2 regions of the Peribacillus sp. SRI_006 genome follow, and region 2 is predicted to be linked to the other one. Evidence: riboswitches for the same ligand, from Rfam matches in the RefSeq annotation. Region 2 holds a riboswitch; the other holds the start of a gene.
The links. A riboswitch is a leader RNA that binds a small molecule or an ion and turns the genes downstream of it on or off. The one in region 2 is predicted to bind S-adenosylmethionine.
Positions count from the first base shown of each region.

Region 1 (6,050 bases), on a different contig from region 2:
TAATCTTCGGGAAAATAATATCAACTTTTTAAATAGTTTGTCAATGGGTAAATTAATAAAAGTCAGGACGGCGATCTTCGAATACAGGTATTTTGTTACGTGCTTCCGTAACTTTGTTGAAGTCCAAGCTGCCTGTCAATAGTTCGTTTCCTTCTCCGGCTTCACTTATGATATTCCCCCATGGATCAATAATCAAGGAATGGCCCGCAAATATATTATTGATATCCGAACCTGTACGATTAACGGCTACAACATAGGCTTGGTTCTCGATGGCACGGCTTATCAATAAAGCTCTCCAGTGATCGAGTCTCGGCTTTGGCCATTCAGCCGTAACGAATAGAACTTCCGCGCCTTGAACGGTATGGGCTCGCTGCCATTCTGGGAAACGAATGTCATAACAAACGAACCCGGCACATATTTTTTCATCAAGGGTAAATAAACCATCTTTTTCACCTGGCTGCAGGAAATGATGTTCATCCATTAATTGAAATAAGTGAAGCTTATCATATTCTTTAATGAGCTTTCCGTGTTTATCGATGATGATCATGGTGTTATAGATTCCCTTGCTTGTTTTTTTCGCAATGGAACCGCCGATGATGTGAAACTGGTGTTTCTGTGCCTGTGTTTTAAGAAATTCAATCGTTTTTTCTGCCTCTTGATCAGCAATCTCATTCAGCCTGGTCAAGTCGTATCCGGTTGTCCAAAGCTCTGGTAATATGACGATATCGGGTTCGGACCGAGCTGCTTTTTCCAACCATTGTTCTGCAACCTGAAAATTGATATCTGGTTGCCCGAAAGCTATATCCATTTGAATACAAGCTATTTTCCACTTCATCGTTTAACCCCCCTACATGTAAAAAATGCTTTACAAGACTACGATAAACATATATCATTTGTGACTAGAATTTCAAGAAATTTCAGAGAAGGTGTATAAATGGTGCAATTCGAAAAATCCGGACTGCTTCAGGACCTGCCCAAGCAGTTTTTTGCTTCACTGGTCGCAAAAGTCAATGCAATCACGGAGCAAGGACATGATGTCATTAATTTAGGCCAGGGAAACCCTGATCAGCCGACGCCGGAACATATCGTCAAAAGTTTGCAAACTGCCGCTGAAAAAACGATTAATCATAAATATTCGCCATTCCGGGGACATCAATATTTAAAAGATGCTGCTGCCGTCTTTTATGAACGGGAATACGGTGTCAAGCTGGATCCGACTAGTGAAGTGGCGATTCTCTTCGGGGGAAAGGCAGGTCTTGTCGAACTTCCGCAGTGTTTATTGAATCCAGGTGATACAATCCTTGTTCCAGATCCCGGCTATCCGGATTATCTTTCCGGTGTTGTTTTAGCCCAGGCAAAGACCGAACTGATGCCCTTGACAGAAGAAAATGATTTTCTTCCGAAATACGATGACATACATAAAGAAGTTCTTGATAAAGCCAAAATGATGTTCTTGAATTATCCGAATAATCCCACAGGCGCTTCTGCAACTGAAAGTTTCTTTGATGAAACCGTCTCCTTTGCAAAAGAACATTCAATTTGTGTGGTCCATGATTTCGCCTATGGGGCGATCGGATTCGACGGAAAAAAACCGATAAGCTTTCTCCAGGCGGAGGGAGCGAAGGATGTAGGAGTTGAAATATACACTCTATCGAAAACATACAATATGGCAGGGTGGAGAGTCGGCTTCGCAGTGGGCAATAAGAGTGTAATAGAAGCTCTTGAACTTTTACAAGACCATCTTTATGTGAGTCTCTTCCCGGCGATACAAGAAGCTGCGGCAAGCGCTTTGCTTGACTCACAGACCTGTGTAGAGCAGTTAGTGCAAATGTACGAGGGGCGAAGGAATGTTTTCATTGAGGGATTGAGGTCCATCGGATGGGAAGTCAAAGCTCCAGCGGCATCGTTTTTTGCCTGGCTCAAGGTACCTGGAGGTTTTACGTCCGAGAGTTTTGCGGACTATTTATTAACGCATGCCCATGTAGCTGTTGCCGCAGGGAATGGGTTCGGTGAATTTGGCGAAGGTTATGTCAGGGTAGGGCTACTGACTTCGGAAGAACGGCTGCAAGAGGCTGTGGAACGAATACGGACATTAAACTTATTTTAGTGCAATAAGGTTCACCTTTAAATAGTTAAAACTTATTGACAAAGTAGGAATTACCTGTCAGAATACAAAATAAATTCTTAATCTTTCGATACTTGGATGCAACTTATATATCAGCGTTTTCTTATTTTGAGCAGGTGGAGGGACTAGCCCGATGAAGCCCAGCAACCGACCGTAATTCCATTGTAAAATGGGGCGGAATCCTTCCGCCGGATTTTTTTGAAATCCACAAGGCACGGTGCTAATTCTTGCAGCCGATGGCTGGGAGATAAGAAGATGGCTTTTTAAAGCCTCTTCTTTATGAAGGGGCTTTTGCCATTTTGAGACCATCTCAGGCCAATAGTGACATCGAGAGTATACTAACGTGTTATAGGAGTGATCAGATGAGCGAGATAGTCGCTACTTATTTAATTCATGACTTTATTGGAAATCATGAGAAAAAAGCAGAGAGCATTGCCTTGGGTCTGACTGTCGGGACATGGACGGACTTGCCGCATTTGGTACAGAAACAACTGGAAAAACATAAGGGACGCGTCGTATCGGTGACACCCCTATCTGAAGAAGAGAGGGCAAACAGCTACTTTAATCGGAAAGTATACCGTTCGCTGATTAAAATTGCCTATCCGGCAAGGAATTTCTCAAATGATTTACCTGCAATCCTTACGACGGTCTTCGGCAAACTTTCATTGGACGGTGAAATAAAACTTATAGACTTGGATTTTGTCGGTGATATTCAAAAAGCTTTTCCCGGGCCGCAATTTGGCATTGAAGGCATAAGGGAAAAGCTGGGCGTATTTAACCGGCCCTTGGTGATGAGCATCTTTAAAGGCGTATTGGGAAGAGACCTAACATTTCATAATGATCAACTGAAGCAACAAGCATTGGGAGGTGTCGACCTAGTTAAGGATGATGAGATCCTCTTCGACCAGGAACTGACTCCATTTTTCGATAGAATAAAAACGGGAAAAAGAATATTGAATGAAGTCTATGAAACCACTGGCCACCGTACTTTATATGCTGTCAATCTATCTGGGAAAACTTTTGAATTATTGGATAAGGCAGAGCAAGCGGCTGAAGCAGGGGCAGATGCTTTATTGTTCAACGTTCATACATATGGTTTGGATGTATTGCAGGCCTTGAGTGAACATGATCGTATAAAGCTGCCGATCATGGCGCACCCCGCATATAGCGGGGCATTGGCATCTTCATCATTTTATGGTATCGGCTATCCATTATTGCTTGGTAAATTAGTAAGATTATCAGGTGCGGATTTATCCTTGTTCCCTTCCCCTTATGGAAATGTCGCACTTGAAAAAACGGAGACCTTAGCGATTGCTGAAGCTCTGACAAGAGATGAACTTTCATGGAAAAAAGCCTTCCCTGTTCCTTCTGCAGGCATTCATCCGGGCATGGTTCCGGACCTGATCAAGGATTTCGGGCTTGATAGTGTGATTAATGCCGGAGGCGGAATTCACGGGCACCCTGACGGAGCAGAGGGCGGTGCCAAGGCATTCCGTTCTGCTGTGGAAGCCGTTCTGGCAGGAAAGGAACTTTCTGAAGCGGCGGCTGAGGAAGAAACCCTAAAAAAAGCTCTTGTGTTGTGGGGAGGCCTATAAGAAATAATGAAACCGATCATCTTTTGTGATTTTGACGGAACGATCACCAACACAGATAATATCATTTCAATTATGAAGAAATTTGCGCCTCCGGAATGGGAAGCGTTGAAAGACGGTGTCCTTCAGCAAAAAATCAGTATATCTTCAGGAGTTGGGGATATGTTTTCCCTGCTTGATAGTGGCTTGAAGGATGACATCATCCAATATGTAAGAAAAACGGCCGGCATTCGACCAGGGTTTTATGAATTCGTTGAGTATACGAAACAAGCCAATATCCCTTTATATATTGTAAGCGGGGGCATGGATTTTTTCATTTCACCCCTTTTGAATGATATCTTGCCAACAGAGTCCGTTTATTGCAACCATGCATTTTTTGATAAGGAAAAGATTTATATTGAGTGGCCACATGCTTGTGATGAGCAATGTAATAATGATTGCGGTTGCTGCAAGCCATCCATTATGAGGGAAATTGCGGGTCCGGAAGATTTTAAACTCGTTATTGGAGATTCAGTTACGGATTTTGAAGCGGCAAAACAGGCCGATTTTGTCATAGCCCGTGACATATTGCTTGAAAAATGCGGTAGGGAAGGAATTCCACATCAAGGATTCGAAACATTTTTTGATGTAATTGACATTATAAAGCAGCAGGAGGTGGTTAAAGCGTGAACACTCATTCTAAAGAATGGCAGGAGTTGGCAGATATTAAAGCTGAACTGGCCGAAAGGGATTGGTTTATGGGAACAAGCGGGAATTTGTCCATCCGCGAACCCAAAAGCCCTTTCTTTTATATTACCGCAAGCGGTAAGGATAAAAGGAAGCAATCGGATACGGACTTTTTACTGGTGGATTTAAAAGGAAAACCAGTTGAAGATACGAACCTAAGACCATCGGCCGAAACTTTACTTCATACAGACATTTACCGAAAAACCAATGCGAACTGTGTACTCCATGTCCATACAGTTGAAAATAATGTGATTTCGGAATTGTACGGAGATGAAGGCCAAGTTTCCTTTCGTAATCATGAAATCATTAAAGCGACCGGTCGGTGGGATGAAGATTCGGAGCTTCGGATTCCAATCATATATAATCACGCTGACATACCGTTGCTATCCGATAAGTTCAAGCCGCATGTCGAAGAAGACTCTGGCGCTGTGCTGATACGCAATCATGGCATTACGGTTTGGGGCAAAAGCGGATTCGAGGCAAAAAGAATACTTGAAGCCTGCGAATTTTTATTTCAATATCAACTGTTACTTAATCAACAAAAGGCGTTTGCAGGTTCTATAAGATAAATACTCATAGAGGAGGAATGAATGATGGCGACGATCAGATTCCATGAAACAAACGAGGTTATTGAAAACGGTGAACAGGTAAAAGGTTTTTTAGAAACACACGGGGTAATTTATGAGCAATGGGACATTTCTAAATTACCTGCACATCTTGTAGAAAAATACGATCTAACAGATGCTGACAAGGAGGAAATCCTTGTAACGTTCCAATCAGAGATAGCGGAAATCTCTGAAAGAAGAGGCTATAAAGCCCATGATATCATCACATTATCCGATGCAAATCCTAACTTGGATCAAATGCTTGAAAACTTTAAGCAGGAACACCATCACGAAGATGATGAAGTGCGTTTCATAGCAGGTGGAACGAGTATCTTTGCCATTGAAGGCAATGATAAACAGTGGTTTGATGTACGGCTTAATCCAGGAGATCTTATTAGTGTACCAGAATCAACAAGACATTATTTCACGCTCGCGGAAGATAGGAAAACTGTTGCTGTCCGGATTTTCGTAACAGCTGCAGGATGGGTGCCGATTTACGAAAAAGACGAAGTTCAAGCATGAATCAATGTTGAAAAGCCAGCTTATGGGCTGGTTTTTATTTGTAGAAAAAAGGGAAGTCGGAATGGTCTCATCTCGAACCATGATTTTAAAACAAGACCAGATTATCCTTAATGGTTTTTTCCTGTAATCCCCCTTGGATTGAAGAAATTTGCGACACTCCTGCCAAATAATTGGCTAGCCGAGAACCCACAGGCGCTTGCGCCGAGGAGGCTCGGGGGACAGTCGGCGGAAAGGGAGAGGATTTCTGAAATCGACTGGATGTTTTTAAATAAAAAACTGCAGTCGAACTCGCTTTTCTTCGAAAATGTCTAGTCTAAAACCAGCTTACGGGCTGGTTTTTTTATGTGAATCCGGCAAGTGCTTTAGTAAGCTAGTTATGATAAAATTTAACGGAATCGAATTTAACCGGATTATAGGAGCAGATAAGAATGAAAACGACCGAAGTGTACATATTGGGCGGCTTTCTCGGCAGCGGGAAAA
Region 1 is NZ_JBYCZT010000009.1:216,824-222,873, reverse strand. It holds gene AC2YHV_RS15110 (carbon-nitrogen family hydrolase) at 53-835, opposite strand; gene AC2YHV_RS15105 (pyridoxal phosphate-dependent aminotransferase) at 935-2,107, shown strand; SAM riboswitch class I at 2,226-2,379, shown strand; gene mtnW (2,3-diketo-5-methylthiopentyl-1-phosphate enolase) at 2,488-3,720, shown strand; gene AC2YHV_RS15095 (2-hydroxy-3-keto-5-methylthiopentenyl-1-phosphate phosphatase) at 3,727-4,386, shown strand; gene AC2YHV_RS15090 (methylthioribulose 1-phosphate dehydratase) at 4,383-5,012, shown strand; gene AC2YHV_RS15085 (cupin domain-containing protein) at 5,037-5,570, shown strand; gene AC2YHV_RS15080 (CobW family GTP-binding protein) at 5,999-6,050, shown strand, end outside.
Region 1: it holds a riboswitch for S-adenosylmethionine, as region 2 does, so the genes downstream of both, mtnW (2,3-diketo-5-methylthiopentyl-1-phosphate enolase) here and AC2YHV_RS04770 (sugar ABC transporter substrate-binding protein) in region 2, are expected to answer to the same signal.

Region 2 (6,050 bases):
GATAGGCAAGGATTTTGTATTTATTAACCGATATCCCGGAAAGTCTCGCCGCTTCCTTATTTCCCCCAATAATGTACATATAACGACCGTGCTTCGTATAAGTCAAAAAGATATGGGTCGCTATCACAATGACGGCCATGATCAGGATTATCCACGGTACCTGGCCAATTTTGGCGAAAAACGGGCTGATCAGTCCTGTTGCGAATGTCCCGTCGGGCATGACCATATTTTGCGAAACCGTGGCCCCTTTTGTATAGGTAAGGGCAATTCCCTGAATAATGAACATGGTAGCCAATGTCATCAGCATGTCGGGAATTCTCAATTTAACAATCATGAATGAATTCAAAGCCCCTACGAAAAGCGAGGCACCGACCGCAGCTAATATGGCGATGAATGTATCCTGTGAAAACCAGACAAACATCGAGATGACGATGGCATTGGCCAATGATGCGACGGAGCCGACGGAAAGGTCGAAGCCATCCACGGTCAGTGATATTGTAATGCCGATCGCAATGATGGTCACGATTGAAATGGAACGCAGGATGTTTATCAGGTTAGACGTTTGGATGAAAGATGGATTGGATACGGCGAAAATTCCAATCAGAATGATAATCGTCAATATTGTGCCGTATTTATAGAAAAAGTCGAATAGTTCCACCTTTTTCTTCGCTTTCGCTGTCTGTGTAACAGGAATGGGTATGCTCATCCTATTTACCTCCTGTTGAATAGAATAGTAGTTCTTCTTCATTCGTTTTGCTTGTTTCTAATTCGATGACAGTGCTCCCGTCATATAACACATAGGTCCGGTTGGTAATGCCAATGATTTCGGTAAGCTCGGAGGATGCATAAATGATCGCTTTTCCATTCCTTGCAAGCTTTGCAATCAATTCGAATATATCCTTCTTGGCTCCGACATCGACCCCTTTCGTTGGTTCATCGAATATGTATACATCCGCATCTGCCATAAGCCATTTTCCAATCGCAACTTTTTGCTGGTTACCACCGGATAGGTTTTCGACCTTCACTTCCCCTGAAGGTGTTTTAATGCCGAGACTTGCGATCATTTCCTTCGCCTTTTCCTTTTCCGCCTTACGATCGACGACACTGAATGTTTTGCAGAATTTGCCGAGACTGGCTGCAGTCAAGTTTGCCGAGACTGATTCCTGTACAAGGACCCCTTCTTTCCTGCGTTCCTCAGGTACAAGTGCCAGCCCGCTTTTTACTGCTTCATGCGGTGATTTCAGAGAAAGCTTTCGACCATTCAGTATGACTTCACCCGCTGTGATGGACGTATGACCGAAAAGGGTTTTACACAGCTCCGTTTTCCCAGCCCCGACCAGCCCAGCCAAACCGATTATCTCTCCTGCTTTAATATTCAGACTGACATTCTTAACTTTCTCGGCATCTGACAATCCGTTCACTTCCAGAATTACGTCTCCAATCGAAGCATTCACTTCAGGAAACTGTTCATCCATGGTTTTCCCGAGCATGTTCTCTACCACTTCGGTACGGGTTATGTCCTCGATTTTTCGACAAGTGACACGCTCCCCATTCCTCATGATCGTAATTTCCTCACAGATTTCAAAAATCTCAGGCAGACGATGTGAAATGAAAATGATTGCCACGCCTTTTTGCTTTAACTCATTTACAATTCGAAAAAGTTCTGTCGTCTCCGTATGACTTAACGGAGCAGTTGGCTCGTCGAGAATCAGGAATTTGCATTCTGTCGAAACGGCTCTTGCTATCAGGACCATCTGTTTTTCAGCCAAGGTCAGGTCTCTAACCAACTTTTTCGAAGGGACATGAATTTTCATATCTTCAAGAATAGAAGTGGCTTTGTTGTGCAGTTCTTTCCAATGTACCCTTTGTTTTTTTCCCATGTTTTGGACCATATCATTCAACATTACATTTTCCCCAACTGTTAAATAAGGGATGAGGGCGGTATCCACTTCCTGATGAACTATTTGAATGCCCTGTTCCTGAGCAGCTTTTGGCGAGCGGATATCCCGCTTCATCCCATCAATAAAAATGTCACCTGAATAATGAACATGGGCTCCCGATAAAACTTTCATTAACGTCGATTTCCCTGCTCCGTTTGCACCGACCAATGCGTGGGCTGTTCCTGATTGTACGGAAAAATCAACATCACTTAGCGCCTTCACCCCCGGAAATTCAATCGAAATCATCTTCATTTCTAGTTGCTTGCCCATGTCCATTCCCCCTTATAGAACAGACACTCCCTTCGCTGGAAAGAGAGTGTCTCTTTTTATTTTTTATAATGATCTTTCAAAACCTTCATCCAATCTTCTTCAAATTCCGTCGATACACCCCAGCCATCGACAATATCAGACAGGTTTGCCATGTTTACCGCTTCTTTTGAAGCTTGGATTTGCTTTTGCGAAATGAGTGATGCCTCCAAATCATATGTTTGCGGTGTTTCTTCACCCGCTAATTTTTTAGCCAATATCCTCATATTCACTGCACCGATCAACTTGGGATCGACTGCTGCCGTGTAGGACCAAGAGCTATCAGCCGATTGGATTTCCTGGAGATCTGCATTCGAAACATCAATTCCATATATCTTCACTTCATCGCGGCCCGCTTCTTTAATCGCCCGGGCTGCACCGATGGCAAAGGCATCCCATGTTGCGAAAATGGCATCCAATTTGCCTTTAGGGTATTTATTCAGCATTGCGGCTACAGCATTTTGTGTCTGAACCGAAGTATCAGCGGATGCCACTCCGAATCTTTCGACTTCTTTAATCCCTGGATTTTCTTTTAGTTTTTCCTGATAGACTGCATTTCTTCTTACCATTGGAGGAAAACCATCCACCCAAAGATATGCAATTGCCGCTTCACCTTTCTGTTCTTTTATCAGTTTATCGAAAGCCAATGTTGCCAGCGCTTCATCATCTTGTGAAGTTAATGTCACGCCCTCTATTTTAGATAGATCGCTTATTGAATCGAATGTGACAACGCTTTTACCTGCATCAACCAACTTCTGAACGTCATTTACAGTTGCGGCATCATCACCATGTGAAATGATATAGCCGTCGTAATCTTCCTCCAAAGCCTGTGCTATCGCATCATGGAATTTAGCCGTATCACCATTGGCTGTGTACGTATCGACCTGAAACCCCAGTGCTTCTCCTTCTTCTTTCGCCCCCGCCAGGTATTGGGCAGTATGATCATCACCGCCAATTTTACGGATCACTTTGATTTTGGCTCCATCGCCATCAGCAAATCTCTCCGGGACATTTTCAAATGATACTTTTTCTTCTTTCTTCGATTCTGTGGAACTCTGCCCTGCAGAGCAACCCGTTAAAAGCAAAGCCGAAGCGATGGCAGAAATGAATATCCCTTTAATAGACCTTCTCATCTTGTTCCCCTCCATGTTTTCTAATTAGTCTTATCAGTTAAGTCGGTGTAAATCCCAAAATAAAAACCTCTCTAATATAGAGAGGTTTAATCGGCTGTTTTGCAGACTTGTCCCTCTCTTATCTGTCAAAACATTTCTGTTTTGCAGGATTTAGCACCAATTCCTAATGGAACGGTTGCTGGGCATCTTAGGGCCAGTCCCTCCGCCACTCTTGATAAGAGATATATTGTGTTACGTTTTCGTAATTATCACTTTATAGGGATATAGTCGTAAAGTCAATAGATTTTTGAATATTTGAAATTTTTCCTGTTATTTTTATTTTCTTTGGAGCTGGGCTAGACGCTTTTTCTCGATTTTTTCAAGCCTCTCCAACTGCCTTAATTTCACTTCGAACAACGTGATCGGATCACGGTAAACCTCAGGATTTTCTTTCATATGCTCCAATGCAGCCTGGTAGTCTTTTATTTCAGTCTGCGTCTGCTCTATCGTTTTTTGAAGTAAGGCAAATGAACTGCGATAGAAAAGTGAGATGTCCCGATCCAATGATTTTTCAAACAATCCAAATTGGGTTAGGAAACGTTCCGTGATCATTTCAGCAACATCCAGGTAATCTTCACTTTCCAGGTATTTCTTGTAACGATTGTACATATTGGCCTTATTTTGCGGTATCGCCCCAAATAGCTTACCTGCTCCTTTAAGCAGTAATTGTGATGGAGTCCTGCGCAAAAGGATATTGACGTTTTCGATGCGGATACTGCTTGTCATCCGGTCGGCATCACGGCGCCAGTCATCCAATACCCTGAAGTCACCTGCCAGTGTAATCCGTTCTTCTTTGTATAATTCATTGAATCCGGCACTCATCTCATCCATGAACTGCTGGCTTTGTGAGAACTCCATTTGGGAACTGGCAATCCAGTCTTGAAGAGAACGGTAATATTGAGGCATGATCTTGTCAGAAATGAAGTTTTGAATCCGCTCATTCATTTCCTGGTTTAACTGTACATGGACCTGACTGAAATCACTGCTTTCCGTTAACGATTTAGAGCAATCCCTCAGTAATTCAGGAATTTTTGAATAAAGCTGACTTTTCACTTCGTCCTTAAGCGAACGATACGACCTTATGATATTTTCACTTTTTTCTTTTTCCAGATCAGCCAGTTGATTGACCGCTCCATTCAGTTTGACTTCCATCTGCTCATTCCAAGAGATGGAATGCTCGCATTTCCGCTCATTGGCTGTCCGTTTTTCTAATAGATAAGATAAAGTTTTACGAATGAATGCCAGGATTTTTTCAGATCTTCTTTCCTTCCAATTATCATCTTGATAATTCGATTGAAGGAAGGCTGAAAGATCCTTCAATTGCTGCCTGCTGTCATAATGTTTGGAGAAAGCGAACACCTTCGCATTCGGGAAATATGCATTCACTTTATCCCATGTTTCGTCCTCCATCCGGACTGCGACCTGATCACTGTATATCGTATCCATTTTATTTAATAGGAAATGGATCGGCAGTTTAGGTGCCATCATTTGAATTTCCAATAACAGATCCCTTTCGCTGCCGGTGAAAGGAGCCCGGGCGTCAAGAACGAACATCAGGCCATCACTGCCATGTAAATAGCCTTGGAAATCGGATTCCACGCTTTGTTCCCCATTGAACCCCGGTGTATCCAATAATCGCAAATGATTATTTCTTAGGTAGTCACTGATGATTGTCACATCGACTATAGTCCCGCGCTGACGGCGTGTTTCATCCAAATCAGTTAGCTCCTCGACAACTTTGCTATCTGTATCGGTAATTTCAAGGATTTCCAAATCATCCCCGTCTTTGACACTGACTAGGGAAGAATGGTCCTCAGCAGCAATGCTCTCTCCAACGATTGACTGAATAAAGGATGTCTTGCCATTTCCTGTACTTCCTGCAAGAAGGAGATTGAAATTGCTGGTATCTTTAAGCCCCTCCACCATCCATTTAAGCTTATTTCCAACCCTTAAATCATTATCTTCAGCCCACTGGATAATGGAATTGAACAGTTTCTCTCCCGCTTCCAGTCCGCCTCCCAATTTAGGCGATTTCGAAAGCAGGCTCTCCGCATCCTGAATGACCAGCGCATTAATCGTATCCGGAAAGATTTCATTCCAGGACAACGTGGATGCCGCCGCAAACAGCGAAAGCTCCCCGTCTGCGATTTTGAGCCAGTTTTCCAGCAACCTTGGCACGACAGGACTTAATTCTTTGATTAGATGCGTTCCTTCTAACAAACCTGCATATGCATCCCTGTAATAGACGGAAAGCTCATCCCATACATCCGCATGGTTCAATTCGATGGTATCTATCAAATTATTAATCACTCTTAACCATTCGAAATAAGCATCCGTATATTTATAATTTTTCCAAAGGGCAACCGTCATTTTCTCGAAACGTTCCTGGTCGAGTGTGTATAGCGAACCAAGGACAGTTGAGAAATAATCCGGCTCCATCGATTGGGCAACACCCTGCTGGATATACGTTTTCAGCACATCGAACCAGCCCATTGACTCTGTACGGATACTTTCATTCGCCGCTAATACCACCGCACTGTTCCAATCCTTTTGTTCTTCAAAAAAGGCGCGTGCAATTTCAGTGACATTCGGGTAGTCTGGTTGAAACTCGACTGCTTCTTTCACGACTTTG
Region 2 is NZ_JBYCZT010000003.1:99,328-105,377, reverse strand. It holds gene AC2YHV_RS04780 (ABC transporter permease) at 1-706, opposite strand, end outside; gene AC2YHV_RS04775 (sugar ABC transporter ATP-binding protein) at 708-2,210, opposite strand; gene AC2YHV_RS04770 (sugar ABC transporter substrate-binding protein) at 2,267-3,379, opposite strand; SAM riboswitch class I at 3,495-3,600, opposite strand; gene AC2YHV_RS04765 (GTPase domain-containing protein) at 3,695-6,050, opposite strand, start outside.